Regions from separate parts of the Clostridioides sp. ES-W-0016-02 genome, predicted to be linked through region 3. Evidence: riboswitches for the same ligand, from Rfam matches in the RefSeq annotation. Region 3 holds a riboswitch; each other region holds the start of a gene.
The links. A riboswitch is a leader RNA that binds a small molecule or an ion and turns the genes downstream of it on or off. The one in region 3 is predicted to bind cyclic di-GMP.
Positions count from the first base shown of each region.

Region 1: another riboswitch for cyclic di-GMP. It lies ahead of flgB (flagellar basal body rod protein FlgB); the one in region 3 lies ahead of IC758_RS10820 (cold-shock protein).
Region 2: another riboswitch for cyclic di-GMP. It lies ahead of IC758_RS15475 (SrtB-anchored collagen-binding adhesin); the one in region 3 lies ahead of IC758_RS10820 (cold-shock protein).
Region 4: another riboswitch for cyclic di-GMP. It lies ahead of IC758_RS18565 (type II secretion system protein); the one in region 3 lies ahead of IC758_RS10820 (cold-shock protein).

Region 1 covers NZ_CP061361.1:320,545-328,806, forward strand. Annotated here, with positions in the region: gene rfbC (dTDP-4-dehydrorhamnose 3,5-epimerase) at 1-351, shown strand, start outside; gene IC758_RS01820 (class I SAM-dependent methyltransferase) at 444-1,592, shown strand; gene rfbF (glucose-1-phosphate cytidylyltransferase) at 1,693-2,466, shown strand; gene IC758_RS01830 (radical SAM protein) at 2,495-3,622, shown strand; cyclic di-GMP riboswitch class I at 3,804-3,893, shown strand; gene flgB (flagellar basal body rod protein FlgB) at 4,299-4,616, shown strand; gene flgC (flagellar basal body rod protein FlgC) at 4,624-5,028, shown strand; gene fliE (flagellar hook-basal body complex protein FliE) at 5,038-5,355, shown strand; gene fliF (flagellar basal-body MS-ring/collar protein FliF) at 5,380-6,930, shown strand; gene fliG (flagellar motor switch protein FliG) at 6,943-8,013, shown strand; gene IC758_RS01860 (FliH/SctL family protein) at 7,997-8,262, shown strand, end outside.
Region 2 covers NZ_CP061361.1:3,299,324-3,307,585, reverse strand. Annotated here, with positions in the region: gene IC758_RS15500 (calcium-translocating P-type ATPase, PMCA-type) at 1-510, shown strand, start outside; gene IC758_RS15495 (EFR1 family ferrodoxin) at 1,008-1,760, shown strand; gene IC758_RS15490 (EFR1 family ferrodoxin) at 1,944-2,705, opposite strand; gene IC758_RS15485 (hypothetical protein) at 3,188-4,807, shown strand; gene IC758_RS15480 (cation diffusion facilitator family transporter) at 5,041-6,219, shown strand; cyclic di-GMP riboswitch class II at 6,340-6,425, shown strand; gene IC758_RS15475 (SrtB-anchored collagen-binding adhesin) at 6,542-8,262, shown strand, end outside.
Region 3 covers NZ_CP061361.1:2,213,599-2,221,860, reverse strand. Annotated here, with positions in the region: gene IC758_RS10840 (AI-2E family transporter) at 51-1,136, opposite strand; gene IC758_RS10835 (pseudouridine synthase) at 1,328-2,044, shown strand; gene IC758_RS10830 (tRNA (mnm(5)s(2)U34)-methyltransferase) at 2,087-2,668, shown strand; gene IC758_RS10825 (MurR/RpiR family transcriptional regulator) at 3,047-3,919, shown strand; gene IC758_RS10820 (cold-shock protein) at 4,105-4,305, opposite strand; cyclic di-GMP riboswitch class I at 4,455-4,551, opposite strand; gene hcp (hydroxylamine reductase) at 4,816-6,474, shown strand; gene IC758_RS10810 (helix-turn-helix domain-containing protein) at 6,523-6,732, opposite strand; gene IC758_RS10805 (DUF2975 domain-containing protein) at 6,743-7,210, opposite strand; gene IC758_RS10800 (alpha/beta hydrolase) at 7,501-8,199, opposite strand.
Region 4 covers NZ_CP061361.1:4,005,003-4,013,264, forward strand. Annotated here, with positions in the region: gene IC758_RS18550 (PilN domain-containing protein) at 1-1,380, opposite strand, end outside; gene IC758_RS18555 (type II secretion system F family protein) at 1,396-2,604, opposite strand; gene IC758_RS18560 (GspE/PulE family protein) at 2,616-4,292, opposite strand; gene IC758_RS18565 (type II secretion system protein) at 4,447-4,938, opposite strand; cyclic di-GMP riboswitch class II at 5,096-5,181, opposite strand; gene IC758_RS18570 (ribose-phosphate diphosphokinase) at 6,025-6,975, opposite strand; gene glmU (bifunctional UDP-N-acetylglucosamine diphosphorylase/glucosamine-1-phosphate N-acetyltransferase GlmU) at 7,070-8,262, opposite strand, start outside.

The sequences.
Region 1 (8,262 bases), 1.9 Mb from region 3:
AAAGAACCTTTTGTACAGAGCAAACTTATCTATTGTGTTTCAGGAAGTATCTTAGATGTAGCAGTTGATATCAGAAAAGATTCTCCTACCTATGGTGAACATGTTTGTTTTAATATAGATTCTAGAAAAAGAAATATAGCATATATACCTAATGGGTTTGCTCATGGATATCAAGCTCTAGAAGAGAATACAATAGTTATTTATAAATTATCATCTCCGTATTCTCCAAATAATGAAGGTGGAATAAAATGGGACTCTATGGATATAAATTGGAATAAAATTAGTCCAATTATATCCAGCAAAGATAATGAACTTCAAACATTTGATGAATATATTGCATTATCCAATTAATGAGTAATGTAATTTTATATGAATATGAAAAATAAGTATAAATAAGTATAATAATCTAGGTAGTATACAAAATTTTAGTGGGGTAAATTGTTATGAGATGTCCTATATGTGGATCAGAAAATATTAATATTTTTCTTAGTAGAAAAAATGTTCCTATACATCAAAATTTTATATTTAGTAACAGAGAAGTTGCTATAAATGATGTAAAGGGTGATTTAATAGTAGGTTTATGTAGTCATTGTGAGTTTATTTTTAATACTAGTTTTGACACAAGTAAAATACAATATGATGATTTTTATGATAATACACAGAATCATTCATTTAGATTTCAAAGTCATATTAATGAAATAATATCATATTTAATTAAAGAATATAATTTAAGTAAAAAAGTCGTTGTAGAAGTTGGATGTGGGAAAGGAGAGTTTCTCAAAACTTTCATACAAAGGTCCAAAGGAAAAGGATATGGATTTGACCCAAGTTATGTAGGAGAAACTGTCATGTTAGATGGAAGCTTACTATTTGAAAAAAAATACTATGATGATACATGTACAGATATATCTGCAGATTGCGTTTTTATAAGACATGTCATAGAGCATATGCAAAACCCTAAAGATATAATGAAATCAATAAAGAAGGCGCTAGTAAACTCTCCAAACTCTATACTTTATATTGAAACACCATGTGTAGAGTGGATACTAAAGAATAATATAATGTATGACTTTTTTTATGAGCATTGCTCATATTTTAATAAAAAGTCACTAAATTTGTTATTACAGGAATGTGGATTTGATATATTAGAGATAAACCATACCTTTAAAGGACAATATTTATATGCTATATGCAAGGTAAATGGCGAGAATATAAAAAAAAGTATTTTAAATATAGTTATTGATTATGCTGAAAATATAAGAATACAGGCAGAAAGATGGAAACATTACTTAGAATCAGAAAAGAGTAAGATAGCAATATGGGGTGCAGGAGCTAAGGGAGTTACATTTTTGAATAATATAGATCCACAACATAAATTTATTGATTGTGTGATTGATATAAATGAAAATAAACAAAATAAATTTATACCAGGAACTGGACATGAGATAGTTTCTTTTAAAGATATATGTATGAGAGGAATCGATAAGATTATAGTAATGAATTGGAACTATGAGGATGAAATAAAGGATTTGTTGGACAAACATAAGATTAAAGTAAGTCTAATAAATGGAGAACAAAAATACAAGTTTTAACATTATCATAGAGAAATTCTACTTATCTATGATATCTATCTTTGATAAAAAATTCTATTCTTAAATTTTTATATACTATAATTAAGTGAGGCATTTTAATATGAAAGTAGTGATTTTAGCAGGAGGATATGGAAGTAGACTTGGAGATATTACTAGTATAGTTCCCAAGCCTATGGTTGAAATAGGAGGGAAGCCAATATTATGGCATATAATGAAAATATATTCTTATTATGGAGTAAAAGAATTTATCATATGCCTTGGATACAAAGCAAATGTTATAAAAGATTATTTTCTGCATTATGATAGTAAAAATAATGATTTTACGATTAATATAGGAAGTAATTCAATAGAATTTCATAATAATCATGATGAAAGTGAATGGAAAGTAACATTAGTTGATACAGGTATAGAGTCTCAAAAAGGAGCGCGATTAAAGAAAATAGAGAAATATCTTGAAGAAGATATAAATTTATTAACATATGGAGACGGATTAGCAAATATAAATATAAATAAATTAATACACTTTCATAATAAAGTTGGTAAGTTACTTACAATATCTGGTGTAAGACCTCCTGCTAGATTTGGAGAACTTATTGCAGATGGTGAGGTACTTAAATCATTTGAAGAAAAATCACAAACATCAAAGGGGTTAATAAATGGTGGGTATATGGTATTTAATAAAAAACTATTAAGATATCTCACAGAAGATAATGAGTGTGATTTGGAATATGGTCTATTTGAAAATCTAGCTAAAAAAGGAGAAATAGCAGTATATAAGCATGAAGGTTTATGGGCATGTATGGACAATGAAAGAGATATGAACAATCTTAATTCTCTTTGGAAAGAAAATAAAGCTTTTTGGAAAATATGGTAAAATACATAGAAATAAGAGGGATATCAATATGAGTATATTGAGAGCTAAAACAATTGATTTAAAACAAACTAACTCTTTGACAGAGTTACAACAAAAGAATAGCAATTTGAATGAAAGTGAGTCATATAATCAGACTATCATTCTAGAAGCGAAACCCAGAAGATTAGTATTTGAACTTACGAATGCTTGCAATTTAAATTGCATTATGTGTGGAAGAAATTCAGCAGAATTCAAAGCAACAATTTTTGATTTTAAATGGACTGAAAAATTTGAGAATATATTAAATGAAGTAGAAGAAGTAACCTTAATGGGCTGGGGAGAACCAACAGTACATCCAAATTTTGTTGATTTCTTATATTGGGCAAAAAAAAATGGTCTTAGAAAATATTTTTGTACAAACGGTATGAAATTGGATAAATTATTTGATGATATCTTCAATACAGAAACTGACATTATAGCTATAAGTTTAGATGGGGCATCTAAAGAGATTAATGATAATATAAGATCAGGAGCTGATTTTAATCATATCATAAAAAACATTAAACATATAGCAGATGAAAAGAGTAAAAGAGGTATAAATTGGCCATATATGAATTTTGTTTTCACAGCAATGAAGTCTAATTTGTATGAGATACCAAAAATGGTTAGATTAGCTGAAAAAATAGGTTTACAAGAGCTTAAGGTAGTGTATCTAACTGTATTTGATGAAAATATGCATGATGAAAGTTTATATGATTGCCAAGATGAGGTTAAAAAAGTATTTGAGGAAGCAGAGGTTTTAGCAGATGAGTTAAATATTATTCTTAAGTTACCTCATATACAAGGTGAAGATAGTGCATGTGAAAAACTACATAAGGATTGTTTTACAGCATGGAGAGACTTTTTTTTAGGGTCAGATGGATTTGTACGTTCATGTATGTCTACACCTATAAAGTTGTTTCATATTGACAAATATAAAACTTTTGAAGAAATGTGGAATTCTTTGGAATATAAAAAGTTTAGAAAAAATATTAATACTGTAAATATGAATGATTCATGTAAGGTGTGCTATCAATCTTCATTTGCTAATTGGAATAAAAAGTCTTCTTTCATACAAATAGGAAATAAGTTTTCTCCTGAATGGGATAAAGAAGAATCTCATCTAGTTACATTATAGATATTTATATAAAAAATAAAAACAGCTTAGAATGAATATTTTAAGCTGTTTTATTTTTTGTAATAACAAATTCTTAATTTATGCTGGATATTTAGCTATAAATATCGAATATTAATTGAAATATTAAAAATATAAGTAAAAAATGTTTAAAAAAATTGTTATTTATTGTATACTTAAGTTAAAACTAAATAGGCAAAACTAGAGAAATCTAGCGACGCAAAGCTATAGGGGCTAAGGTTTGTATAACAAACTATGCTAGCCAGTTGCCAAAAAGAGTCCTAAGTATACTGTATGCGTAGGATTAGTCGAATTGACTGCCTTTTTGGCGGTCATTTTATTATGAAAATATTACTTTATTACAGTAGAAAGTATATATAATAACAAATTTTACCGATTTATAATTTAAAATAAAGATAAAGCGTATAAAAAAGTGACTATTTTACAAAAAAAGGCAACTTTGCGTAGAAAAAATTAAATATATATTAAATTTTTTTTTTATTTTCACTGGAGTTTACTGAGAAAAAATTTGTTTTCTTACTAAAATGATACATTATTATATTAATGTAATAGAAATGTAATTAATTTGAATAAATAAAGAAGTCATTTTTTGTAATATAGCAACTCTGTTTTTAATTAATAAATAGAGTAGATGAAAATATTTTAAGGAGGAGTGAGTATGAATACATATGACATTATAAAAATGGGATTAGATGCAACTAATTTAAGAAGTCAGACAATAGCAAATAATATAGCAAATATAAATACTGAGGGCTATAAGAAACACTATGTAACTTTTGAAGAAACATTAAATGATGCCATGCCTAAAATAGAAGAAAAAACAGACAATTCCAAGGGATTAAGAGTGGATGGTAATAATGTAGATATAGAAGAAGAAAAGGTAAATCAAGCAATGACAACGTTACAATACAATGCTTTGATAGGTTTTGCAAATGGTAAAATAGCAATGACTAAATCAATAATAAGTGGGAGGTAATTAGAAGATGAGTGTGTTCAGTGGAATGGAGATCTCTGCTAGTGGTTTAACAGCAGAAAGCTTGAAAATGGATATCATATCATCTAATGTAGCTAACATAAACGCTACAAGAGGTCCAAATGGAGAAGCATACAGAAGAAAAATTGTTTCCTTTGAAGAAAACTATGATAACAAATTAGGTATGCTAGGAGTAAAAGTCACATCTGTTGAAGATGATAAATCACCTCTTAAAGAAGTATATGACCCATCTCATCCAGATGCAAAGCCAAATGGATACGTAGAATATCCAAATGTAAATATATTGGTTGAAATGACAGATTTAATAACAGCTTCACGAGCATATGAGTCTAATATAGATACATTAAATGCTCAGAAGTCTATGATAGCAAAAGCACTGGAAATAGGAAAGTAGGGATAAATTATGCCAATTACACAAATTAACAATTTAATGCAAGGTGCAAAGTTAGATAATTTAATTGGAGAAACAAAACCATTAAATTTTAATAATAAAGAAGAAAAAAAGAATTTCGAAGATGTAATAATGGATACTATAGATAAAGTCAATTTTCAGCAAGTTACAGCAGATAATATGAAAGAAAAATTTATAAAAGGCGAAGATGTTTCTATGCATGAAGTTATGTTAAAAGGTCAAGAAGCACAACTATCTATGCAATATTTAATAGAAGTTAGAAATAAGATTCATGATGCATATCAAGAAATGAATAAAGTACAAATTTAGCCTTTTGAACAGGAGTAATAATCAATGATAGCCAGTTTTAAAAATAAGATTAAGGAGCAAGTTGCTAAATCTAGGACAAAAATAAGTTCTCTAAAAAAGGGAACTAAGATAGCATTAGGTATAGGGATTGTTGCTATATGTTTAGCGCTAGTATTTACAGCAATATCTGCAAGCAAAAATAAGTATGCAGTCTTATTTTCAGAACTAGATGTTCAAGATGCTGCAGATATATCAGCAGAATTAGAGTCTAGAAAGATAGATACCAAGGTAAAAGGAAGTACAATTTATGTTCCTAGAACAGAAGTTGATAAGTTGAGATTAGAGTTAGCTCCAAGTTTGACAAGTGGTTCTAAAGGATTTGCACTTATGGATGATAGTTCATCAATAGGTCTTACTGATGAAGAGTTTCAAATTAAGAAGCAACGAATGATACAAGGAGAAATAGAAAAAACAATCAAGAGTTTTCCTCAGGTGGAAGATACTAGAGTACATATAACATTTGGTGAGTCTTCTGTATTTGAGAAGGAAGCTGTTCCAGGAAGTGCAGCAGTTTATTTGATGCTAAAGCCAGGAACTACTTTAGAGAAAAATCAAATAAAATCTGTTATGGCACTTGTATCAGGAAGTGTTACAAATATACCAGAGAAAAATGTTCAAGTTATTGATAACAAAATGAACTTATTATCTGAAGGCATCTTAGATGATGAAGAAGTTGATGAAAACAATCAACCGATAAATGGTGCTATTAGTATTGATAAAAATAAGGCATCTGAGCAGGCGTTGAATAAACAATTAGAAAAATCTATTTTAGATATGTTAGAACCAATATTTGGTACAGGAAAAGTAAAAGCTACAGTAAATGCTGATTTGAGTTTTGATACAGCTGAAAAAACTGAAATAAAAATTGACCCTGATAAAGTTGCTATAAAGGAAACAAGGTCAAAAAATTCATCTAAATCTGCAACAAATAATGTCCAAGGTGTAGATGCTAATATGAATAACCAAGGAAATAAAAATGGTACTAATACAGAAGATAGTTTAGATGAGAGTTTTGAATATGAAACAGGTAAGATTGAAACTCACACTATAGTTGCGCCTGGAGAACTTAAAAGATTGACAGCTTCTGTTGCTATAGATGGAAAAATAGCTAAAGGTGTTCAAGCTGATGTGGAAGATATTGTTAATAATGCTATAGGCATGGATGGAGCTAGGGGAGATACTCTTAGCGTTGTTTCAATGGTATTTGACCCTAAAGGTAAGGCAGAAGCTAAACAAGAAATGGAAGATATTGAAAAAGAAGGATTCAAAAACAATATAATAAAAGCGGTTGTTGGAGTAGTAGCAGTTGTTGCAGTAGGTGTTATTGGATACTTAATATATAAAAAGAGAAGTGAACAAGAAGATATGGATTATGAAGATGAAGTTTATAGTACTAATTCTAATTCTATTGATAAGAAAGACAATCCTCTATTAGGGGATGACCCAGAATTGACATTAGAGGAAGCTGTTAAAATGTATGCAGAAGAAAAACCAGACCAAGTCACAGAGATAATAAAAACTTGGTTAAATGAGTAAGGGGGATAGAAAGTGTCCGCGGAAATTACAAATGTTAATGCGTTTGATTTAAGTGATATAAGTGAAAATGATAAGAAAGAGAAGGTAGAAGGTGAAGGTTTAAAAAAAGCCGCTGTACTGTTAATGACATTAGGTCCAACTGTGGCTAGTGATATAATAAAAAGTCTACCAGATAAACAAGTTCAAAAAATAGGTTTGGAAATTGCAAATATTTCTTCAATAGCTTCAAAAGAAAGAAGAGAAATATTAAAAGAGTTTGTAGAAATAAATAAAGCGAAAGATTATGTTATAGAAGGCGGGCTTGAATATGCCAAAGAATTGTTAAGTAATGCTCTGGGAAATGCCAAAGCAAGTAAATTACTTGAAGGTATATCAATAGATACAAGTACAAAACCTTTTAAACATATTATAAAACTAGATGTAAAGAAGATATTAGAAATACTTAGAAATGAAAGTGCACAGACTATAGCCATTTTACTTGCACATATGGAACCTGAAAATGGTGCAGAAGTTTTAGCTTATTTAGATTTTGATTTACAAAATGAAGTAGCTATGAGAATAAGTTCAATGGGTTCAATATCTCCAGATGTTATAAGTGTAATTGAAAGCTCATTAGAGGATAAATTGCATTCAATAAGTGGTGAAGATTTTAAAGACTATGGAGGAATAGCTACCTTAGTTCAAATATTACTTAATTCTGATAGAAAAACAGAAAAGAATATTTTGAATACTATTGAAGAAAAAGACCCAGCCTTAGCAGCTCAAATTAAATCTAATATATTTGTATTTGAAGATATTGTCAAGTTAGATGATATAAGCATACAGAAAGTACTGAAAGAAGTAACTATGAAGGATTTAGTATATGCTTTAAAAGGTGTGGATGATGAAATATCAGATGCTATATATAGAAACCAATCTTCTAGAGCAGCAGAAGCACTTAAAGAAGAAATGGAAATGGTTGGTGTCATAAAGGTTACTCAGGTTGAAGGTGCTCAACAAAAAATAGTAAGTATTGTAAGGAAACTTGAAAGAGAAGGTGCCATAACTATTGTAAGGAATTTTGGTGATGACTTTGTTGAATAATAAAATTATTAAAAGTAAAAAAGCATCATATAAAGGAGTTCTGGACTTATCTATAATAGATAAAGCTAGATTGGGAGAATCAAATATAAACGAGGATAATGATTGTAGATTTAGAGATGAAGTAATAAAAGAAGCTATAGAATCTGCTGAGATAAAAAAGAATGAGATATTGGAAGAAGCAAAAATAAACGCACAAAATATAGAAAAGCAAGCATATGAAAAAGGATATAGTCAAGGCCAGAAAAATGG
Region 2 (8,262 bases), 1.1 Mb from region 3:
GGTCCTCCAGCTCTTGCATTAGGATTAGAACCTGTTAGAGATTATGTATTGAAAAGAAAGCCAATAAATAGACATTCTGGAATAATAGCTAGGTCTATGTCTGTTAATATTATTATAAATGCTATACTTATGATTACAATTGTATTTACACAATCAGCTTTTAATATATTGGGAGCAACTCCAGAAGAACAAGGTACAGTTATATTTTCATTATTTGCATTCAGTGCTCTTTTTAATGCATTAAATTGTAGAGAATTTGGATTAAACAGTACAATACCAAATCTATTTAAAAATAAATTAGCATTACAAGTAATAGTTGTGACAGGGGTGATTCAAATAATATTTACCCAAGTATTCCAAAGTTTCTTCAATTCAGTGTCACTAGGGTTTGATATGTGGATAAAGATAATATTATTCGCATCGACTATTCTATTGTCAAATGAATTTGTAAAATTACTTCTTAGAACAATAAAAAATAGTAAGAAAGTAAATCTTAATAATAAAAATTAGATTATAAAATTTCGCAAAATCGTATTAATACTACGCTTTTGCGGTTTTATTTGTTTTTGTGTAAGTGATTTCAAAATACTATTTATCACTTTTTTGTATGGTACATTATTATACTTAAAAAGATGATTGACCATTAAAATATGGTATTTAGCAAAATATTCGTGAGATTTAAAGATTATTATTGCTACTAATTTACTGCCATTAAATGAGTCCTGATATGATGTAAAGAGTCTTGAAGATATAAACTGATAAACAACATAATTTTAAAAGTATTTGATATGAAATAATGATATATAATCTTTTAATGGTAAAGAGTTTCTTTACCAATGTCGCAATATTTATTTTGTCTGATATAATGGTTAAAGAACATTAACGAAACATATTGAGGAGAACTAAAAGAGTAAAAATACAAATAAAAAGTATATCTGAGTATTTAAGTAAGTTAAAAATATGTATGGGTTTAAAAATAGGAATTTTATAAAGGAGTTGCTAAAATTATGATTGTATATTTTTCTGGGACTGGTAATAGTGAATATGTAGCAAAAAGAATGGGTAAAGAGCTTCAGAATGAAGTATTGAATATATTTGAAAAAATTCGAACTAGGGATTATTCTCATTTAGCATCTGAAAGACCATGGGTTATCGTTGTACCAACTTATGCATGGCGTATTCCACGTATTGTGCATGAATGGTTGATGAAAACAGAACTTAGTGGAAATAAGAATATTTATTTTGTAATGACCTGTGGGGCTGATATTGGCAATTCAGGCACATACTTGAAGAAATTGTGTAAAGCAAAAGGGATGAATTACAGAGGATGTGCTTCTGTAGTCATGCCAGAAAACTATATTGCGCTTTTTAGTACACCAAGTAAAGAAGAAGCTCTAGTAACGATTGAACAAGCTGAGCAGAAAATATCATCTACAATACACTGTATTAGAACTGATATAGCATTCCCAGAATCGAAAGCAACATTTAAGGCTAAATTCAGTAGTGGATTGGTCAATAATATATTTTATCCAGTATTTGTTCATTCTAAAAAATTTTATGTGACAGATGCTTGTGTTTCTTGTAAGAAATGTGAAAATGTATGTCCACTTGGAAATATACACCTTAATGATGGAAAGCCAAACTGGGGAAATCATTGCACTCATTGCATGGCTTGTATATGTCGATGTCCAAAAGAAGCTATTGAATATGGCGAACATAGCAAGGGGATGGCACGTTATATTTGCCCAAAGGAAATCTAAAAATAAATGACTTAAATTAATCCTGATGTATTTTGATGAGGGTGCTTTAAAAGCAATCATTATATAACATAGATTTTATTTAATGGAGTATTAATTTAAAAGACAGTTGATAAATAGTCAGCTGTCTTTTTTTAATCAATTAAATTAATTAGTCATCATAATTAAATTATAATGAAACTTGTATTATAGATATTTTTCAATTTTACTTTGTTCAATTACACGTTTACCTAATAAGGTAATTGCCTGTTTTGGGCAATTATTAACACAGCGATAACACATAGTACATTGATTTCCTGGTATAGCAACACCATTTTTCACAACAATATTTTTCAAGCAACATAGGCTTACACATTTTCCACAGCCAATACATTTATCAGCACTTATTTTTAATTTGTCTGAATAGTATTTTGTTTTATTAATAAAATATAACCTTTGTCCAAATAAACCTGCTATATGATGAAAAATTCCGATTCCATCTTGTGGTGGAGTTCCATCTTGTATTTTTCTTACAGCATGCTTTATTTTTTGCTCTGCATTTGTTATGAGTTTCTTGTTGCTTTCTAAAGTCTTTTTTAATGCCTTTTCATCAGCAATGCTATCAGGCATTTTTAAATGTAAACCTCCAATAGTGACTGCACCATATTTTTTAAGCAAACGAGCTAAGATACCTGCTCCATCTCCACTGAATAACCCCATTGTTGCAATAATAAAAACTCGCTTGTCTTTCCATAAATTTTGATGATTGATTATAAAGTCCTTTAATATTTTAGGTATGTTGCTGTATTGTGTAGGATAGCTAAATACAATATCTTTATGCTGACTAATTTGATGTAACAATTGCTTATCTTCAATAGAAAATGCTTTTGATGTCATATCATATTCCTGCAAAAACTTTTCTATACAATATTTTGAATTGCCTGTTCCACTGAAATATATTCCTAGCATAATTTTTCTCCAAATCTTAATTTATTGACTTATTTGTTTTATTCTACCATGAGTATATTTAAAAGTCATTTTTTTATGTTTTGAATAGATATTTGAGCAAAAGTTATGTGAATTAATTTTGATATGTAGAAAATAGAGCATTTTTTATTGATTTAAAAATGTTGTTAATAAAGAATTTTTTATTTTACTTAGATATAAATTAATATAAAAAATCTGTTATAAATATGTTGGTTTGATTATAAATAAGATATTTCTATGCTACTTAATAAATAAAAGTTGTCAATTAAGATGCATATAAATAACTAGTATTATGAAAAATATAATAGAGAATTTGTTTGTGATATTATTTTATATTTATATGAGTAGGAAGTGACTATAGGTTATAATAGTAGAAAGCTTAATAAGTGAATGTTAAGGAATAAATGCAATTAATAAAAATTTAAAAATTTTATCTAAAGGGATATATAGAAAGGAAAATATTTATGAAGTTTAAAAGGTGGGTCAGTATAATTTTATCTATAATAGTTATAAGTGCTCTTCTTGTGGGTTGCACAAATAAATCTAATTCGGATACAGTATCAAATGAAAAAATATCATATGAAATAAATTCAACAAAAAATAGCAATAATAAGGTTGAAACTAATAAATTTAATTTAGGAACATCAGAAATGGTTATAAGAGGTAAATCTATACCATTTAATATGGAAGGAATAATATCAGTACCTGAAAATATAAAAGAAAAAGCACCTGTAGTATTAATCTTTCATGGACAACATGGAGATGGAGAAAATGATTTTGAAGATGGATTTAAATATCTTACTGAGGCTTTGGCAAAAAATGGTATAATAGGAGTATCTATTGATACCTCAGTAAATTATACTTTTAAGTATGGAGAACCAGTGGAAAATGAAAGAATAACTTATTTAGCTCAAACATATATACAAACTTTTAAAGACATAAACGAAGGTAAGAAAAATGGATTTGGGTTATACCTCAAAGATAAAGTTGATTTAAATAGAATTGGTCTTATAGGACATTCTGTAGCAGGTTCAGGGGTAATTAAAATAGCAGAAGACCAAATACAAAAAGGATTCAAAGGGATAAAAGGAATTATATCACTTACACCAGCGTATAATAGCCCGATAGAAAAGTTTCCTGATATACCAACAGCAATAATAGTTTCAGAGTATGATGGAGATGTTGTTCATAGTGGAGATGATATTTTTTATGATATATCTTTAGATAAAAATAGAAAAAGCCCACTGGGTCTAACTTATCTAGTGGGAGGAAATCATAATGCATACAACTCAGTTTTAGGAGAAAAAGAGTTTTCTAAGCCACAGACTACTAATGGAACTTATCCTGAGAAATTAGGACAAGAAGAACATAGAGATTTTTTCTCTAATTATGCAGTTGACTATATGAAATCTATTTTTGAGTTTGATAGTAGTGAATCACCTATCTTCAATAAAAAAGGATTGCCTTATAAAATGTATGGATATCAGACTTTAAATAAAGTTAAATATAGTGAATCTGTAGAATTATTCAATAAAAAGACATTTAAAAATATAAGTTCAAGTAATGTTGATATAAAAGAATTGGTTGAATCAGAGAGATTGAATAAAGATACTGCAAAAATATTTATCAATACTGGAGTGAATGAAGATTTAGACTTGTTACAAGTTGATTGGAAATCTGAAAGTGGAAAAATAGAACTACCTTTAAATAATAATAACTTAGGAGCTTATTCTGCACTAAAGTTTAGATGGGCATTAAACTCTCCTAGTAAATTAAATAATAAAGATAATGTAGTTTCTTTCAAACTTAGCTTAGTTGATTCTAAGGGAAAAGAAAGCAGTATCATTGTAGAAAATGATAAAGTATCTGCTATGAAGTATTTTGAAGGAGAAGTTATAAAAGATGAATATGTAGAAGGGAAGTTTATGGAATTCTGGTCAAGATATACTCCAATAAGTGATACAGTAATACCACTTGAAAAATTTAGAAATATAAATTTATCTAATATAAAGAATGTTACAATTGAATTTGAAAGTCCAGAAACTGGTTCAATTATGTTAAATAAAATAGTTGGTATAAAATAATAAAAGTGGTTCTAGATAAAAGTATAAAGTATCTAGAACCAATTTTATTAGACATTATTAATTTTAGTCAGAGATATAAAACTACTTCATATTAACTATAAGAAAAGAAAATTAAGAATATTTTACTGATATAGAACAAGTTTAAAGAATTTTATATCTAAATTGTGTTATCATGAGTAAAGATATCAAGTTTCGAGTTTATTAATAAAATAAAAGACAGGGAGGTAAGTTTCATGTTCTCAAAAATCCTAGTCAAAACATTTATCAAAGATAGTGAGAATGTTCAAGATAAAGTTGTTAGAAATAAGTATGGTTATGTAGCAGGAATAGTAGGCATAATATCTAATTTAGTTTTATTTATAGTAAAGGTTTCTATAGGTGTACTTACATCAAGTATAGCTATAATGGCTGATGCGTTTAATAATCTTTCTGATATGGCATCTTCAGCAATAACTATGATAGGGTTTAAACTAGCAAGTAAACCAGCTGACAAAGAACATCCTTTTGGGCATGGTAGAATAGAATATCTATCAGCATTAATAGTAGCTTTTATGGTTATGTTGGTTGGACTTCAATTTGTGAAATCGTCTATAGAAAGAATAACAAATCCAGTTCCTATAAAGTTTGAATTAGTACCACTGATACTTTTAATTGCATCTATAATGGTTAAAATATGGTTGAGTCGCTTTAATAAATTTATGGGAAATAAAATTAATTCATCAGCATTAAAAGCAGTGTCATTGGATGCTTTGGGAGATGTATTTACATCAAGTTGTGTAGTTATATCTTTTATTTTGGCTAGATTTACTGATTTACCTATAGATGGATATGTAGGTATTGTAGTATCATTAGTAATACTTTATGCAGGATTTTCTCTTGTAAAAGATACTATAAATCCTCTTCTTGGGGAAGCTCCAGATGAAGAAATGGTCAAATCTATTTTAGAATTATTATTATCTTATGAACATATAATAGGTACACATGATTTAATAATCCATAATTATGGAGTTGGAAGATGCATTGCATCTATACATGCAGAAATTCCAGCGAATATAGATATAATGGAAATTCATGAAATTATAGATACTGCTGAGAGAGAAATATCTGAAAAGTTGGATATATATTTGGTAATTCATATGGACCCTATATGCCTTGATGATGAAGAGGTTATATCATCAAAAAGAGAACTTGAAGAAATACTTAAGAAAAACAGCCTTATAAAATCTATGCATGATTTTAGGATAGTTGGAAAAGGAAGTAAGAAGAATTTAGTCTTTGATATAGTAGTTAATCCTTCTGAATTTTCTAAAGGTATGTCAGAAGAAGATCTAAAAGCAGATATAACAAAACTAGTTAAGGAGATGAATCCTGATTATAATTGTGTAATTGTTGTAGACAAGGATTTTATTTAATGATGATAAAAAAATAAAGGAAAAAAATGTAAAAAATATAGACAATAAAACATAGACATAATATAATGGATATATAACTGTATTTAATTTGAATATAATAATTTTTAATTATTTTTATAAAAAAATTATAGAGACGTTGAAGTATATCCTATTACTGGGCACCTTATGGGTATACAGAGTCAATGGTGCAACCGGCTATGAATATAAATTTTATTTATTTCATAGCTTTTTTTGTATAGTTTTTTGATAAAAAAAGTTAAATTATATTGGGTATTTATGGAATTTTACAAGAGTGTAAATAGATTAGAGGGGAGCAATCTATATGAAGAAAGGAAATAAAAAGGCATTATTAATCAGTTTAATTATGATTTTAAGTATGATAGTTACTACAATATATCCATCTGTATCTTATGCATCAGAATTAGAAGGCAGTGGGTCTATACAAAGCAATTCAAATAATTTACCAACTGGAGATGGAAAACAAGAAGAAAATAAGAAACCAGAACAGACTCCAGAGGGAGATAAGCAAGAAGAAAATAAGAAACCAGAACAGACTCCAGAAGGGGATAAACAAGAAGAAAATAAGAAGCCAGAGCAAACGCCAGAAGGAGATAAGCAAGAAGAAAATAAGAAGCCAGAGCAAACGCCAGAAGGGGATAAACAAGAGGAAAATAAGAAGCCAGAACAGACTCCAGAAGGAGATAAGCAAGAAGAAAATAAGAAGCCAGAGCAAACTCCAGAAGGAGAGAAACCAGAAGAAAACAAGAAACCAGAACAAACTTCGATAGAGGATGAAAATTTACTTAAGACTTTAGAAGAAGAACTTAATGAAGATAATGAAGACCACGGATTTATCGTAAAAATTAATAATGATGCAATAGAAACAGAGTCAATGAAAAAAATTACATTTAATTTAACTTATACTCCAACATCAAAAGGGATAAAAGCAGGTGACTCAATAACTTTTAAGGTTCCAGATGTATTTAATAAAGTTAATTTAGATTATACAAGTGAATGTTTTGATAAAACAGAGAGTAATGGAGAGTATACGCTTACATTTAGAGAATTACCTAATGGTCAAAGTGTAATGCAAGGAAAAATTGGATTAGAAGCATATGTGAATAAAGTTAATGAAGAAACAAGTGCCAAAATTCATATTGAAACTACTGGAAAGATAGAAAGTGGAAATGGAGATGTGGATATAGAAATAAAACCTGGCGATAAAGAAGACATTGAAGAAGCTAAAGGAACACTTAAGAAGCTTGTTGAAGGAAGAGAGTCAACTACTGTATTTATGCCAGTTAAAAATAAAGATGTAAATTATACTATACAAGTAAATGAAAAAGAAGAAGAATTAAAAGATATTACTTTATATGACGAACTCCCTGAAGGAATGACATTAATAAAAGATTCTGTAAGTATAGTAGCAAGCAATGGAAAAGAAGTAAGTGATTTTAATATTGAACAAGGTGAAAATTCTATTTCAGTTACTTTTGGAGATATAGATAAAGCGTATACTGTTAAGTATAAGGCTAGAATTAGTGATGAAAATGCAAAACATGGTAACAAATATAAGAATATAGCTAGATTAGAATCTGCAGGTAATAAAGTTCAAGAAGATGATGCTATTGTAAGTATATTTGATAGAGGAAATGATTATCTTTTGACTAAGGGGCATTCAGGAGCAACAAATATTACTCAAGTAGGTCAAGTAATCAACTATCAGATTTCAATAAATGATGATAAATCACCAGTAAGTAATGTGGTTATAACAGATAATATACCAGAAGGTATGAGATTAACTACTGCTGGAGAAGCTGGGCATGATTTTAGAGTTGTAGAAGTTCCAATGAATGGTGGCTGGACTCCTTGGAGTAAAGAAAAAATTGCAAATAATATTTCATATAAAACAGAAGAAAAAAGAAATGAAAGTGGGCAAGTAGAAAAAGTTATAACTGGATTTACAATTAATCTTAGTGAGGAAGAAGTAGAATCAAAGTTCTTTATAGCATATACATTAAAAGTTATTAGTATTGAAGATAG
Region 3 (8,262 bases):
TAGTAATGTAATAGATAATAATTAATTTTTAAAATTATAAAAGATAAAGCTTATTGCAATCTCTTGTCAATATATTTGTCAATAGAAGTTTTTACAACAGCAGCTACAGGTACTGAAAGAAAAACACCTATAAAGCCAAAAAGAGACTGTCCTATTAAAATCGCAGAAATTATCCATATAGCTCCTATTCCAACTTGCTTGCCCATAACCTTTGGCTCTATGAAATTTCCATCTAGTTGTTGTAATATAAATATAAATACGATAACCCATATGGTTTTTTGTGGGCTGTATAAAATTGTCATAGCTACTGGAGGTATAGCTCCAATAAATGGCCCTAGATAAGGTATTATGTTTGCTAAAAATATTATTGAAGCTAAAAATAAAGCATTTTCTATTCGAATGATAAATTGAAATCCTATAAATGCAATTATACCAATAATGAGAGAGTCTAAAATTCTACCAATTAAATAATCATAAAAAATATCATGGGTAGTTCTAAAAAATTCTATAATGTCATCAGCTTTGTTTCTAGCAGTAGAAGAATATAGCAATCTTTTAAATCCTAATGCAATTTTTTCCTTATCATATATAATATATATAGATAATATAAAGCCCATTACCATACTAAATAGCATAGATGATATGCTAAGTGTATAGATTAAAAAGTTTTTAGGAATTCTACTAATAAAATTACTAGCTTCTTTTAATGCATTATCTAAGCTGTGTTGTATATGAGGAATTAGAGCTTTTAAAAAATCTATGTTTGACATATTTTTTTCTATAAAATTATCTATATAATCACTGTAGATAGGCATTTCATTTATTAATCTATTTAATGTATTGGCTATTGAAGGAATTAGTAATCTAATACCAAAAGCTAAAATAATACCTATCAATATATAAGATAAAAAAATGGATAAAAGCCTATGTGTTTTAAATTTTATTTCAAAAAGCATTACAAGAGGATTTAAAAGCAAAGCGAGTAAAATAGCTAGTAAAAATGGACTAAAAAAACTTAATAATCCTTCAATGCTAGATATAAAATCTGCTGGAGTATTAATAAATTTAAAAAATAAAATTCCAATAAACACGACTATTAAATAATATTTTACATTTTCTTTTGAAATAATAATCACTTCCTTAAAATAGTGTTTAATCAGCTATTACATATTAATAGTATGTGAAAAGAAATTACAATTATTTAGGAAAATTAAATAATTTTTTGGCTTGTTTTTAATTAAGGTCTAGTATAGTATAATAATGTAACAAAATTAATGTTGATAAAAATATTAAATAACATATAATTTAAGATAAGAAAGGATTATGTATGAGAATTAATAAATATATAGCTTCTTGTGGAATTGCATCTAGAAGAAAAGCAGAAGAAATCATTCTTGAAGGAAGAATAAAGGTAAATGGAAATATAATAAAAGAGCTATCTTTTAATATTGATGAAGAAAAAGATATAGTAGAATTTGATAATAAAGCAGTAAAGCCAAGCGAAAATTATGTCTATATAGTATTGAATAAGCCAGAAGGTTATATAACTACTGTAAAAGATCAGTTTAATAGAGCAAGTGTAATAGATATATTAAAAGATGTAAAGGAAAGAGTATATCCAATAGGGAGGTTAGATTATGAAACAAGTGGGCTTTTGATACTTACTAATGATGGAGATTTAACATATAAACTTACTCATCCAAAACATGAAATTAATAAAACTTATGTGGCAAGTGTAAAAGGAATTATAAATAAGGATGAAATAAAAAATTTTGAAAAAGGACTAAAAATAGAAGATTATACAACAGCACCTGCTAAAATCAGAGTAACTAAGGAAAATAAAGAAAAGAATTATTCAGTATGCGAAATAACTATACATGAAGGAAGAAATAGACAAGTAAGAAAAATGTGTAAGGCTATAAATCATCCAGTTTTAAACTTAAGAAGAATTTCTGTAGGGAAAATAGTATTAAAAGATATAAAAGTTGGTGAATATAGATACTTAACAGAAGATGAAATAAAATATTTAAAATCAATAAAATAACATGAAAATGAAATGAAGTTAATAGTAGGGAGAAATAATATTATGGCATATGCAAAACATTTAACTAAAATTACAGATATAAATAAATTTTATTTAGAAAATATTATTAATAAAGGTGATGTAACAATAGATGCTACCATGGGAAATGGTTATGATACAAAGTATTTGGCTGAAAAGGTTGGAGAAAAAGGCTTTGTATATGCTTTTGATATACAAGAAGAAGCTCTAAAATCTACAAGAAAAAAATTAGAAAAAGAAGGATATATAGATAGAGTAAAATTAATACTTGATGGTCATGAAAATATCGATAAATATGTAAAAGAAGAAGTTTCATGTGTTTTATTTAATTTAGGATATCTTCCAAGAGCAAAACATCTAATTATAACTAAACCAGATACAACTTTAAAAGCTATAAAGTCTAGCTTAGAAATATTAAAAGAAAATGGAATAATAAGTATTGCTATATATACAGGACATGATGGAGGGCAAGAAGAAAAAGATAGTATATATAATTTTGTAAATAATTTAAATCAAGATGAATTTAATGTTTTAGAATCTAAATTTTTAAATCAAGTCAATAACCCACCACAATTGATTTTAATTGAAAAGAAAAAATCACAATAAACACTAAAAAAAACTTGACAAGATTCTATTAAGAGTTAATATATATATTGTAACCTTTTAAAAACACTTTAAATAATAAGTATATGATAATTTACTTTTGAAGTAAGTAATGTACTTAAATATGCAAAATAAAATATTTAACTTTTAAATGAGTAAAAATTGAAAATTTTAAAAGAAATATTGAATAAATCTTAAAAAATGCAAGGAAAGATGGTATAATAAATTTAATCGAAAATACTATGTGAAGTATAAGGTACAGAAAAGTTAGAATTTTATGAGTTTAAGAAGCTGAGATAAAAACTAAAATAATAAAATTTTTAGAAAAAATATTAGTAGTGATAAAAAGAAAATAGTTTATATAACTAAAAGGAGAAAAAAATGGAAGAAACAAATGAAATGAAAGATAGTAAACATTTGATATCAAATATACAATCTCAATACACGAGGTTAAGTAAGGGGCAAAAACTTATAGCACAATATATTTTGAATAATTATGATAAAGTTGCATTCATGACTGCATGCAAATTAGGTGAAACTGTAGGAGTGAGTGAATCTACTGTTGTAAGGTTTGCAAATGCTCTAGGCTATAGTGGGTATCCAAAATTACAAGCTGCACTTCAAGAACTCATAAAAAATAAATTAACTACAGTACAAAGAGTTGAAATGGCACATGATTATTCTGATGATTTTGCAATATTGAACAAAGTTTTAAAGAGTGATATAGATAATATAAGATCAACATTAGAAGAAATTGATGAAAAAGCATTTAAGGAAGCTTCTAATAAACTTTTAAAGGCAAGAAAAATATATATACTTGGTATGAGAAGTTCTTTTGTAGTAGCTCAATACCTAGGTTTTTACTTAGATATAATACTTGATAATGTCCATATAATTAGAATGGATATGGGAGATGCATTTGAACAGATTGTAAGAATAAACGAAGAAGATGTTATAGTTGCAATTAGTTTCCCACGTTATTCAAAAAAATCTTATCAAATTGTCAATTATGCTAAGGAAAAAGGAGCACATGTAATTTCATTAACAGATAGTTTATTTGCACCAGTAGCAGCACTTGCAGACAATACTCTTTTGGTTAAGAGTAATATGGCTTCATTTGTAGATTCACTAGTTCCAGCACTTAGTATTTCAAATGCTCTTGCAATCTCTGTTGGTATGAAAGAAAAAGAAGATATTAAACAGCACTTCGATGACTTAGAGCAAATCTGGAAGAGATATTCTGTATACGAGTAAAGTTTATATATTAATAAGTATGATTAATTATTAAAAATCTCAAATCCATCAGTTTTTGAGTAAAAATACTATAAAAAACTGACTGACATTTAACTGACAGTCAGTTTTTTTATTTAAATAAGATTTTGCTTAAATTATCAATAAAAAAAGACCCTCAAAAGAGTCTTTCCCGAAAAATCTATATATTATAATATAGTTATATTTTCTGCTTGAGGACCTCTAGCGCCTTTAACTATATCAAAGCTTACTTGTTGACCTTCTTCTAATGATTTAAATCCTGAAGTTTGTATAGCTGAGAAATGAGCAAATACATCATCTCCACCTTCTATTGATATAAACCCAAATCCTTTTTCATTATTAAACCATTTCACTATTCCATTATTCATTAAAAATACTCCTATTAACCTATATCAAGATATACTTGATTTAATTGTGTATTACCACAAATATTATTATATCATAGATTAATAGGAATGTCTATTCAATTATATTTTTTAGTTAACATTTTTGGTTATTATTAGTCTTAAAAATATATTTTTAAGACTGTCTGACATAACTCATAAATTAATTTATAAGTCTTAGTCCCTATAGCTTTGCGTCACTAAATTTCTCTAGTTTTGCCGATTTAGTTTTATTCTACAACTACAATAATACATTAGAATGAGTTATTATTCAACATTCTTGTTTTAAAATCAAATAAATTTAAAAATAGTTTACTTAAATTTTTAAATCATATCTAAAATAATTTAGGAGTACCTTTAAATTTACTTACTTGCATTATAGAGAATACTTATCATAGTATGTACATTTGAAGATGCAATTTTAATTTACTATTTTTATAATATATAACATATATGGGTAAACTATGTAACAAGGTAAAGAGGAGGTATAAATATATGGAAAATTCAATGTTCTGTTATCAATGCGAGCAAACTGTTGGTGGAAAAGGATGTACAAAAATAGGGGTTTGTGGTAAAACGCCAGAAATAGCAGCACTTCAAGACTTATTAATCTATCAATTAAAAGGTATAAGTTGTTATGCTAAAGTTTTGTTAGATAATGGAGAAAAAATAGATAAAGATATAGTTTCTTTTGTAGAAAATAGTTTATTTACGACTTTAACAAATGTAAATTTTGATGGTGATGTACATGAAAATATGCTAAGAAAATCACAAGAAATAAAGCAGAGATTAAGAAAAAAAATTAAAGAACCTATTGTAAACAATGAGTATGCTGAATATAATTTAAGTGAAACAAGAAGTCAAATGATAGAAGATGCTAAAAGAGCTGGAATAATGTTTGATGAAAGTTTAAACCCTGATATACGTTCACTAAGAATGACAATACTTTATGGATTAAAAGGAATAAGTGCTTATGGGCATCAGGCTAGAGAGCTTGGATATTATAATAATCAGGTAGATGAATTTTATTTTAGAGCATTATCAGCAATTACAGATGATGATATTTCTTTAGAAAACTTAATAACATTAACTCTTAAGACGGGTGATATGAGTGTTGCTGTAATGCAAAAACTAGATGAAGCTAATACTACCATTTATAAAAATCCAGAACCTCATAAGGTAAATGTAAAAATAAAAAAAGGACCTTTTATAATAGTTTCAGGACATGATTTAAAAGATTTGGAAATGTTACTTAAACAAACAGAAGGAAAAGGGATAAATATATATACTCATGGAGAAATGATTCCTTGTCATGGATATCCAGAATTAAATAAATATACTCATTTAGTAGGGAACTTTGGAGGAGCATGGCAAGATCAACAGAAGGAATTTGATTCTATACCAGGATGTATACTGATGACAACAAATTGCTTAATGAAACCAAGAGATTCTTATAAAGATAGAATTTTTACAACTAGTGTCGTCGGATGGGATGGTGTAAAATATATAGGTAAAAGTGAAAATGGAGAAAAAGATTTTAGTGAAATAATAAATAAAGCACTAGAACTTGGTGGGTTTGAAGAAAGTGAAGAACCATATGAAATATTAGTAGGATTTGGACATAATGCTACATTAAGTAATGCACCAGCAATAGTAGATGCAGTTAAATCTGGAAATATAAGACATTTCTTCCTTATTGGAGGATGCGATGGTGCAAGACCTGGAAGAAACTATTATACTGAGTTTGCTAAACAAGTTCCTAAAGATTGTATAATTCTTACACTTGCATGTGGAAAGTATAGATTTAATAAATTAAACTTTGGTGAAGTAGCGGGGTTTCCTAGGTTGTTAGATGTTGGTCAATGTAATGATGCTTATTCAGCAGTAAGAATAGCCTTAGCTTTAGCTGATGCATTTGATACAGATGTGAATAGTCTTCCTCTCTCAATAATATTATCATGGTATGAGCAAAAAGCTGTGGCAGATTTATTAGCATTATTATCACTAGATATAAAAAATATTTATTTAGGGCCAAGTTTACCAGCCTTTATAAGTCCAAATGTACTACAATACTTAGTTGATACATTTAATTTAATACCTATTAGTACACCTGAAAAAGATTTGGCAACATGTCTAAATGTTCCACTAAAATAATAAAAGCTATAGGTGATAATCAAAAAGAGTGTTTTAGACACTCTTTTCTTAATCATCTTCTACATATTCAAGTATATCACCTGGTTGGCAGTCTAAAGCTTTACAAATTTCATTTAGAGTGGTGAATCTAATAGCTTTTGCTTTGCCAGTCTTTAAAATTGATAAATTAGCATTTGTAATATCTATTTTTTCAGCCAAATCTTTAAGTGATATTTTTCTTTTTGCCATCATTACATCTAGATTAACTATAATTGCCATAATATCACCTCTATATCGTTAAATCGTTATCTTCTTTTATTTTTATAGCTTTATTAAATGTTTCAGCAATTACAAAACACATTAGTGAAAAGATAAAAGAGATGACCATAAGTGGTGAAATTCCTCCATTATCAGTTCCAAATATTTTTATAGGACCAGCATTTACACTATAACCATTGATACATTCAATTATAGTATTTATCAATAAGCAATATCCCATTATTTTAAATCTCTTAACATTTTCAAGTATAAAAGGTGAGTATTTAGTGCTATTAATTATAAAAGTTAGGAATAAAATAACTATATAATAGTCAGAAAAATAAACAATTCTAACAATTGTAATAATCAATTTTTCAAAGCTAAAATTATACAAAGATATGGGTATCATACATAAGAATATTATACCTGTTGCAGCCATACTTACTAACATAATGTACAAAAACACTGTTAGAATATTTCTAAAAAATTTTGTACTCATAAATACCATCTCCTTAATATAGGTTATATTATTGATTATAATATATAATTTATTGTTTTTCAATAAAAAAATATTGATTAAAATATAAAAATATTATTGTATATATAAATAAGAATATTAAGGTGGTAAGTTTATATGAAAAAGAATATAAGTTCTAAAATGTTGAATAATATTGTGCTAGTTGGAATAATTTTAACTTTATTATCGCTTATTTTAATGATATTAAGATAAAGTGAATTGATAGAATAATTATTCTAATTTATAGATAAATAGTAATAATGAAATTATCTTCACTCAAATAAAGTATTTGTCCATTTATTTAATACTTTTAATTGCTCTGGTGTATTAAACCAATGCTCCCCGTTTGCTATAACTGTTAAATTACAATTAAAATGGCGTGTAAATTTCTCTACCACACTTAGTTCTGTAAGTTCGTCATGTTTACCATATAGTATTCTTGTTGTAGTGTTCCATTTAGTAATAGGATGTTTTTTGACATATTGCAGATATTCCCATGAAAGTGTATGACCAAATGAAGTTGGAATAATTAGTTCATGTTTAAGTTGTTCTTCTGATACATTTGCCCAAAGCATCATATTAGAAATAAGTTGTTGCATATCGAGAATTGGAGATACAAAAACACACTCTTCCAGATTCTCATTTTCAAAACTTAACATACTAAACCATGCACCAATACTATTTGCATATAATGCAATTTGATTCCAATTAGATTTTGCATATTTCATTATAGCTAATAACTCTGGAACAACATTCCATGGGTCAAACGAAATGTTTTCTTCTTTACGTTCTCCATGTTTAGGTAAATCAATGCTTAAAACCTGCCATCCATGATTAACAGCGATATTAGCAAAAATTTCGGCTTCTTCTTTATAACCACATTGTCCGTGTATATAAATATACAATTTGTTTGAAGGATTTCCCCAAAGAATTGAAGGAATTCCATGAATTTGAAAATATTTCTTTTCCATAAAAATCTCCCTTCAGTTTAATATATAGTATCTATTGATATATCTATTAAACTATAAAATTAT
Region 4 (8,262 bases), 1.8 Mb from region 3:
TGTATTTGATTTTGTTTCATTACTACTTGATTTATTTGTGGTAGTTTTATTGTTATTTGAGTTCTCAGTTTTATTAGTAGTTCCAAGATTTTGATAAGTCGTTGATAAACTCATTAGTTCAACTCTACTTGGAGTATTTTTATCTATATCATCCAATAGATTTTCCCATTTTACCTTTTTCCCAATTAACATATCATATACCTTTATTTCTTCTGTTTTACTTTGTATCATTTTTTCTATATTTCCAATTTGATAGTAAGCAGACTCAATATTTCTTATTTCATCATTTACATTTTCAAGTTCTTTATTAGCTAAACTGTTTGAAAAAATTAAACATAAATATGGAATAGAAATCACTAAAATAACCACAGGTGCCATTTTCATTACACTTTTTATTTGTTTAGCTTTCATTTGTTTTCTAAGTATATCTATTGGTAGAAAATTTATATTTTCAAAATCTTTTTTGTCTTTAGGCTCTATCATACAACCTAAAAGTTCTACAATTGAATTTATATCATCTTCATCTATATCACCAGATACCATATCAGCTATATCCATTATCTCTGTAAGACCTTGAGAAACATAGTTTGAAAATGCAGAACTAAAAGCCTCATAAATTAATTTATTAGAGTACCTTTTCCCCAATATCAATATAGTGTCTGTTACCTTACCAAAGTTTCTTGACGAATAGTAATTCATAAGTCCTTTTGACTCTTCGACCACATTTAATAATTGCATTTCCATATCTTTAGCAGTTATTCTTATTGGTATATTATCACTAATAAATAAAGTATCTTTTTTATATATGTTTATAATTGTGCTATTATCGCTTATATTTGTCACCATTATATCATTGTAATCTAAATTCTTGAGAATTCTTAAATAAGCTGTTGATAATGTATCTATTCTATCCAATACCAAATCAAATTCATGTATTATATCTACAATTGCATTTATTTCTTCTTTCTTTATAGCCCCAATAATCAGATTTAAACTAGCCTCTTCACCTTCTGACCTATCAGATATCTCACTAGATACTTCATATGAAAATACATACTCATCTGATTCCAGGGCCATCATTTCATCCATTTCTAGCTTCATAAATCCATCTAAATCTTTTTTATCCATCTTAGGCAACTTTTGAGGTTTTAGAATTACATCTCTCGTATTCAAACAAAACACTATATGTTTTGATTTTAACTTTACATTTTCTAATGCATATCTCAATAGAGCATACTTTTCTTTAGAAAAATCTTGAGCAATATCCTCTATTGAAAATACATTAAAGTTTTTTATATAAAATTTATCTTTATCATGTTTGTATCTGCCTTCAACTATGGATATAGAATCACCATAATATGATACATAAACCTTATTCATTTGTTGTTTTCCCTCCTACATAGCATCATATATACTAAGCATTGGCATGAATATTGATACAACCAGTACCGCAACTATAATACCAACTGCAATTATTAAAACAGGTTCTATCATTGATGCCATTCTATTTAGATAAATTTCGGATTCATATTCATAGAATTCAGCCATCTGTCTACTTATGTTCTCTAATTCCCCTGTCTGTTCCCCTATAGCTATCATCTGCACTAAAACTGAATCAAAATACGTATATCTTTCTAAGTTTTCTGCTAGACTTTCACCTCTTGTTATTCCATCTTTTGCTGATGTTAAAATCTTTTCTGCCATAGTATTATTTACACTATCTATAATATAATCAAGCCCTTGAACTAATGGATACCCAGTTGATACAAATAGATACAATGCTCTTGAAAATCGTGTAGCCACCATACAGTTTATACCTTTTCCCAATACAGGAATCTTATTTATAACTCTATCCTTTTGAGCTCTACCCACTGGTGTTTTTAGATACTTCTTAAATTGGTAAATAGACAGTATAATAACTAAAAGTACTATTGGCCAAAATGTCTTCATAAATGTACCAAATCCCATAACAATCCTTGTTACAAGTGGAAGAGTGGCACCTACTGTTGTGATTGAATTAATCATCTTAGGTACCATAAATGCTGTAAATATAAAAATCATTATAAATGAAGAAATCAAAACTATTAATGGGTATGTAGCTGCATTTCTAAGCTTTTGCTTAACTCTATGCTCACTGGAATAAAATGAAGCCATACTTTTTAATACTTCATCTAGTTTACCTGTAGCCTCACCTGTAGCCACCATAGCACCAAGTAACTTTGGAAACTTAGACTTTGGTGCAAGCATTGAGTCAGCAATAGTAGAACCTATTTTTATCTCTGCTACTATACGATTTATTTCTTCTCTTAATGTAACATTAGTTGACCTTCCTGCTAATGTTTCTAATCCAGAAATACTATTTATACCAGAAGATACTATAATAGCAAACTGTCTGCAAAAATGGCTTATTTGGTCAGCCCCTAAGTCTTTTTTTCTCTTTCTAGAAGATATATTTATATTTTTACTTTTACTTTCTTTGATTTCAAGAACTCTAAGATTTCTTTTTCTAAGAAGACTTTTAGCTTCATTAAAATCATTAGCTTCAATCACATCAGTTTGCTTTTTCCCATCCTCTTTTATTATTGTGTACTTAAAACTTTTCATAATATCATCCCTTAATCAGTCATCAAAATTATTCTAATCATTTCTTCTACTGTTGTCTTTCCACCTAAAACCTTTTTAACTATATCCTCTTTTAGACTAATCATACCTTGTTTTTTAGCTAACTTTAAAATTTCTCTTTGATTTGCAGATGAATCTATTAGCTCTTTTATTTCTGGTGTAATTTCAAGCATTTCAAATATACCTAGACGACCCTTATATCCAGTATTATTACATCTTTCACATCCCTGTCCTTTATAGATAGTCACTGATTCGTTTACATCAATGCCAAGAGCCTTTTTTTCTCCAGTGTCTGCCTCATATGAAATTCTACAATGTTCACATATTTTTCGTGTCAGCCTTTGAGATATTACCCCTAAAAGAGATGAAGTTATCAAAAAACTTTCCACATCCATATCTAAAAGACGTGAAATCGCTCCGACTGCTGTATTTGCATGTAATGTACTTAAAACTAAATGTCCTGTAAGAGAAGCTCTAATTGCTATTTCAGCAGTTTCTGTATCTCTTATCTCTCCAACCATTATTATATCTGGGTCTTGACGCATAAAGGCTCTAAGCCCACTGGCAAAAGTAAGTCCTGCCTTCTCATTTATTTGAGATTGATTTACACCAGGTAGTTCATACTCTATAGGGTCTTCTATCGTTAATAAATTTCTATTTTCCGTATTCAATTGATTTAGCATTGAATATAATGTAGTAGTTTTTCCACTTCCAGTAGGTCCAACTACCAATATAAGCCCATAAGGAGTATTTATTAACTCATCATATATCTTAGAGCCATGTTCATCTATTCCTAGTACTTCTTTACTTACCATAAAATTACTCTTATCAAGTACTCTCATTGCTATTTTTTCATCCCTATTAGTAGGCATTGTAGAAACCCTAAAATCTATAGGTTTATTATCTACTTTTAAATATATTCTACCATCTTGTGGAATCCGCTTTTCAGATATATTTATATCTGACATTATTTTTATACGACTTATTACCGCTTTGTATGGAGCAGAGTTCATTCTCATATATTCTCTTAACATTCCATCTATTCTAAATCTAACACGCATGTAATTTTCGCTTTGTTCTATATGTATATCACTGGCCTCCATTCTAACAGCATTTTCTAGTATATTATTTACTAGTCTTACTATTGGAGCAGCATTTACATCCTCTTCAAGGATTACTGTTTCTCTAATTCCACCAGTCTTGTTTTTGTTGTATTCAGTCATTGCTTTATTTATTTCTGAATGTGCATAAGCATGACCTATTGCTTTGTTTATATCTTCTGCACTTGATATAAATATTTCGACATCTTTACCTGACATACGTCTTACATCTTGAACTGCTTCTCTGTCTTGTGGGTCTGACATGGCTAGACATATCTTGTCTCCATCGATTTTGAATGGAAATATCGCATATCTTTTACATATATTTTCTGGAACCATTTTTGTAGCTAATGTGTCTATTTCTGTTCCTTCTAAAAATACACTTTCTATATCCAAAAGTTCTTTTAATACACTTATTAATAAGTTACTATCTATAAGACCTTCTTGTACTAGAAATTCTCCTAGTCTTTTTCCACTGTTTTTTTGTTCTGATAATGCCCATTTAAGCTGGTCTTCTGTTATGTATCCTTTTTCAACCAGTTTGTCTCCTATTCTAACTTTTTTAGCCACAGATTTCACTCCTTTACTATCTCAATTATATCATCATTTGTGATTGGACATTAAAGAAAATAGTATAAAAGACAGGAAGATTTTCTTCCTGCCTTTTTCATTAAATTTATAATTAAACTTAAATATAATCAAATAATAAATATATTATTTACTATTAATTACCACTACTACCATTATCCTCTAAATTATCTATAAGAATGATGTATATATCACCTTTATCTAAAGCACTAGTTAACTTACTAGAAAGATTTTCATCTGTATAAACCTTATCTTCCCCTATATCAGATACTAGTTTGTTCGCTTGTTCTTTTGTTATTGTTGCGCCATCTATCAATAATGCTAATTTTTTATTATTACTAACTTTAACTAAATCATAAGTTCCACCAATATCAGAATTTTCTATATCAGATTCCAAGTATGATTTTAAGTGCGTTTTTATATCTGTAGGTAATGTGTTAGTATCTGCATAATAAGACAATGCTGCACTTTTAACTGAACTATAATCAGACTCAACACTTGCTACCTTAGCTTTGTTTATATTACTAAATAAAGCTGGAACTGCCACTACTGCTAATATACCTATAATTGCAATTACTACCAATAATTCCACTAAAGTGAAACCTTTTTTATTCTTTCTTAACTTCATTTTTATTCCCCCTCAATTTTTTTAATTAATACTTAATTATAATATATCTGGTTAAAAATCTAAGTAAAATTATTTACACGTACTAACCAGATTTATTTCTAGCATATAACCATTTTTTTGAACAAAAAAAACTATGAAAATAAAAGTATCATAAATACAATTTCATAGCCGGTTGCACCACTAACTCAATATGTTCCAAGGTGCCCACATTACAGAACATACATCAACGTTTCTATTTTATTAAATTTAGAATGATATATAACTCATAATAGAGATACATATCCACTTATATTATATAATAGTTACCACATTTTAGCAATACAGTTTATATTATTTATATATACCAAACTTTAACATATTCAAACATAATTTCCGAAAGTAATTATACTATACAAAAAAAGAAACATCTCCCTACAATTATCATATATCGTAAGGAGATATTTATAAATTATCATTTAGTTTTATCATTGTCATTTCCATCCTTTGCTAATATTTATTTGAAAGCTAAAAGCTATTACAATATAGTATTTTATTAAAAACATCTATATATAAACATTCTATATTCTTGCAGTTATGATTCAGCCACAATCACTATATAAATGAAACTCTTCATCTATATATATGCTTATCGTACAAAATTACTTTCTTTACAGTAACTTTATATAATCCAGAACCCTCTCACAAACACTAAAGATATAGAATAGATACTATTTTCAATTCTTATAAATAAACTTTCAATAGATTTTTATATTTACTTTAGATTGTGGCTGAATCAATTAATTATTAGGGGTTCATCTTCAATCCTTCCCATTGGAAACACCTCTTTCTTTAATTTATATTTACATAATACTACATAATTCAAACTTTTTCAATGATTTTTCCAAATATTTTTTATATTCGTAATATTCATAATTTTATATTTTTTATTAAATTTAGTTTTTAATTACTTATCCACATGTTTTACAAGAAACATTTACTTTTATATACACACATACAACTCCAATAAATTATACTAATACATAAATTAGATATTAAAAAAGAGTTGCTTAAAAACTTACTTTAAGCAACTCTTATAAATCTAATTAATTAAAATAATTTACTTACTGATTCATTAGAGAATATCATTCTTATAGCATCTCCAAATAAAGGAGCTACTGTTTTTATTTTTATCTTATCTATTCTTTTTTCTTCAGGAAGTTGTATAGTATCAAGAACTATTAACTCACTTATTTCTGAATTAGAAATTCTTTCAATAGCTGGTCCTGATAATACACCATGAGTACAACAAGCATAAACATCTTTTGCTCCAAACTCTTTAAGCGCATTTGCAGCATTAACGATTGTTCCAGCTGTATCTATCATATCATCTAATAGTATAACATTTTTACCTTTAACATCACCTATTAAGTTCATAACTTCACATACATTAGCTTTTGGTCTTCTCTTATCTATTATCGCTATTGGAACTTCTCCATTTAAAGTATTAGCAAACTTTCTTGATCTAGTAACACTTCCTAAATCTGGAGATACTACTACTAAATCTTCTATTTTCTTTTCATTGAAGTAATCTGCTAATATTGTTCCACCTAATAAGTGGTCTAGTGGTATATCAAAGTATCCTTGTATTTGAGCTGCATGTAAATCCATTGTTAATACTCTGTCTGCTCCAGCAGCAGTTATTAAGTTTGCAACTAATTTAGCAGTGATTGGATCTCTTGCCTTAGCTTTTCTATCTTGTCTTGCATATCCATAGTAAGGAATAACTGCTGTTATTCTTCCTGCTGATGCTCTCTTTAATGCATCAATTAAGATTAATAACTCCATTAAGTTATCATTTACTGGACTATTAGTAGATTGTACTACAAACACATCACAACCTCTTACTGTCTCATTCATGTTTACACATATTTCACCATCACTAAATGTACCTACTTCACAGTCTAGCACTGATACACCTATATAGTCAGCTATTTTTTGTGCTAACTCTTTCGATGAATTACCTGCAATAATTTTAATCTCGCTTCCGCTAGTATTCATTTATGTAACCCTCCTGAAAATTTTAAAATCCTAATGAATATAATTTATAATAATTTCGAGCTAATTTTATTAGCCAAAATAATAAACTAAGTAACTACTTACCTTGATTATCTTTTTGATTCTTCTTTTCTACCCATCCTTCTTTAACAACTTGTCTTTGTCTTGCTATTGCTAAAGCTCCATCTGGGACATCATGTGTTATTGTTGAACCTGTTGCTATATATCCTTTTTCTTCTACAACTACTGGTGCAACTAAATTAGAATTTGAACCTATAAACGCATCATCTTTAACTATTGACTTAAATTTATTTTTACCATCATAGTTTACAAATACTACTCCACATCCAATATTTACATTTTTTCCAACATGTGCATCTCCTATATAAGAAAGATGAGATGCTTTTGAACCATCTTCTATAACAGCATTTTTTACCTCTACAAAATCACCTATTTTTACATTGTTTCCTAAGTTAGTTTTCGGTCTTAAATATGCATATGGTCCAACAGTAGTATTATCTCCAACTTTACTATCAAGTATCGTTGAATTTTTTATTTCTGTCCCATTTCCTATTTCTGAGTTTGTTATAGATGAGTTCATTCCAATTATACAATCTGAACCTATCTTTGTTTTTCCTTGTAACATAACCCCTGGATATATTATAGTATCATTACCTATCTCAACATCAGATTCTATGTAGGTAGAGTTAGTGTTTATTATAGTCACTCCATTTACCATATGAGATTCATTTATTCTTCTTCTCATAATTTCTTCTGCCTTTGATAATTCCACTCTTGAGTTAACACCCATAAGTTCTTCAATAGTTGAACCTGCAAATGCACCAACTTTTAAGCCCTTGTCTCTCATTATTTTAGCAGTATCAGTTAAATAATATTCACCTTGTGCATTGTTATTATTTAACAAATCTAATGCTTCTCTAAGACTCTTTCCATTAAAACAGTATATCCCAGAATTTATCTCACTTATCATTTTTTCTTCTGAATTTGCATCTTTTTGTTCCACTATTTTAAGAAGGTCACCCTTCTTATCTCTTATTATTCTACCATAACCTGTTGGATTTCCAACTTTTGTTGTAAGAACTGTGGCATGATATTTATTTTCTATATGGAAATCAAATAATTTCTTTAATGTTTCTTCCTTTATAAGTGGAGTATCTCCACAAAGTACAACTATTATATCGTCATCATTTATATATTCTTTAGCCATTTTTACAGCATGTCCTGTTCCAAGCTGTTCTGTTTGCATAGCTATCATAGTTTCTTCTGCAA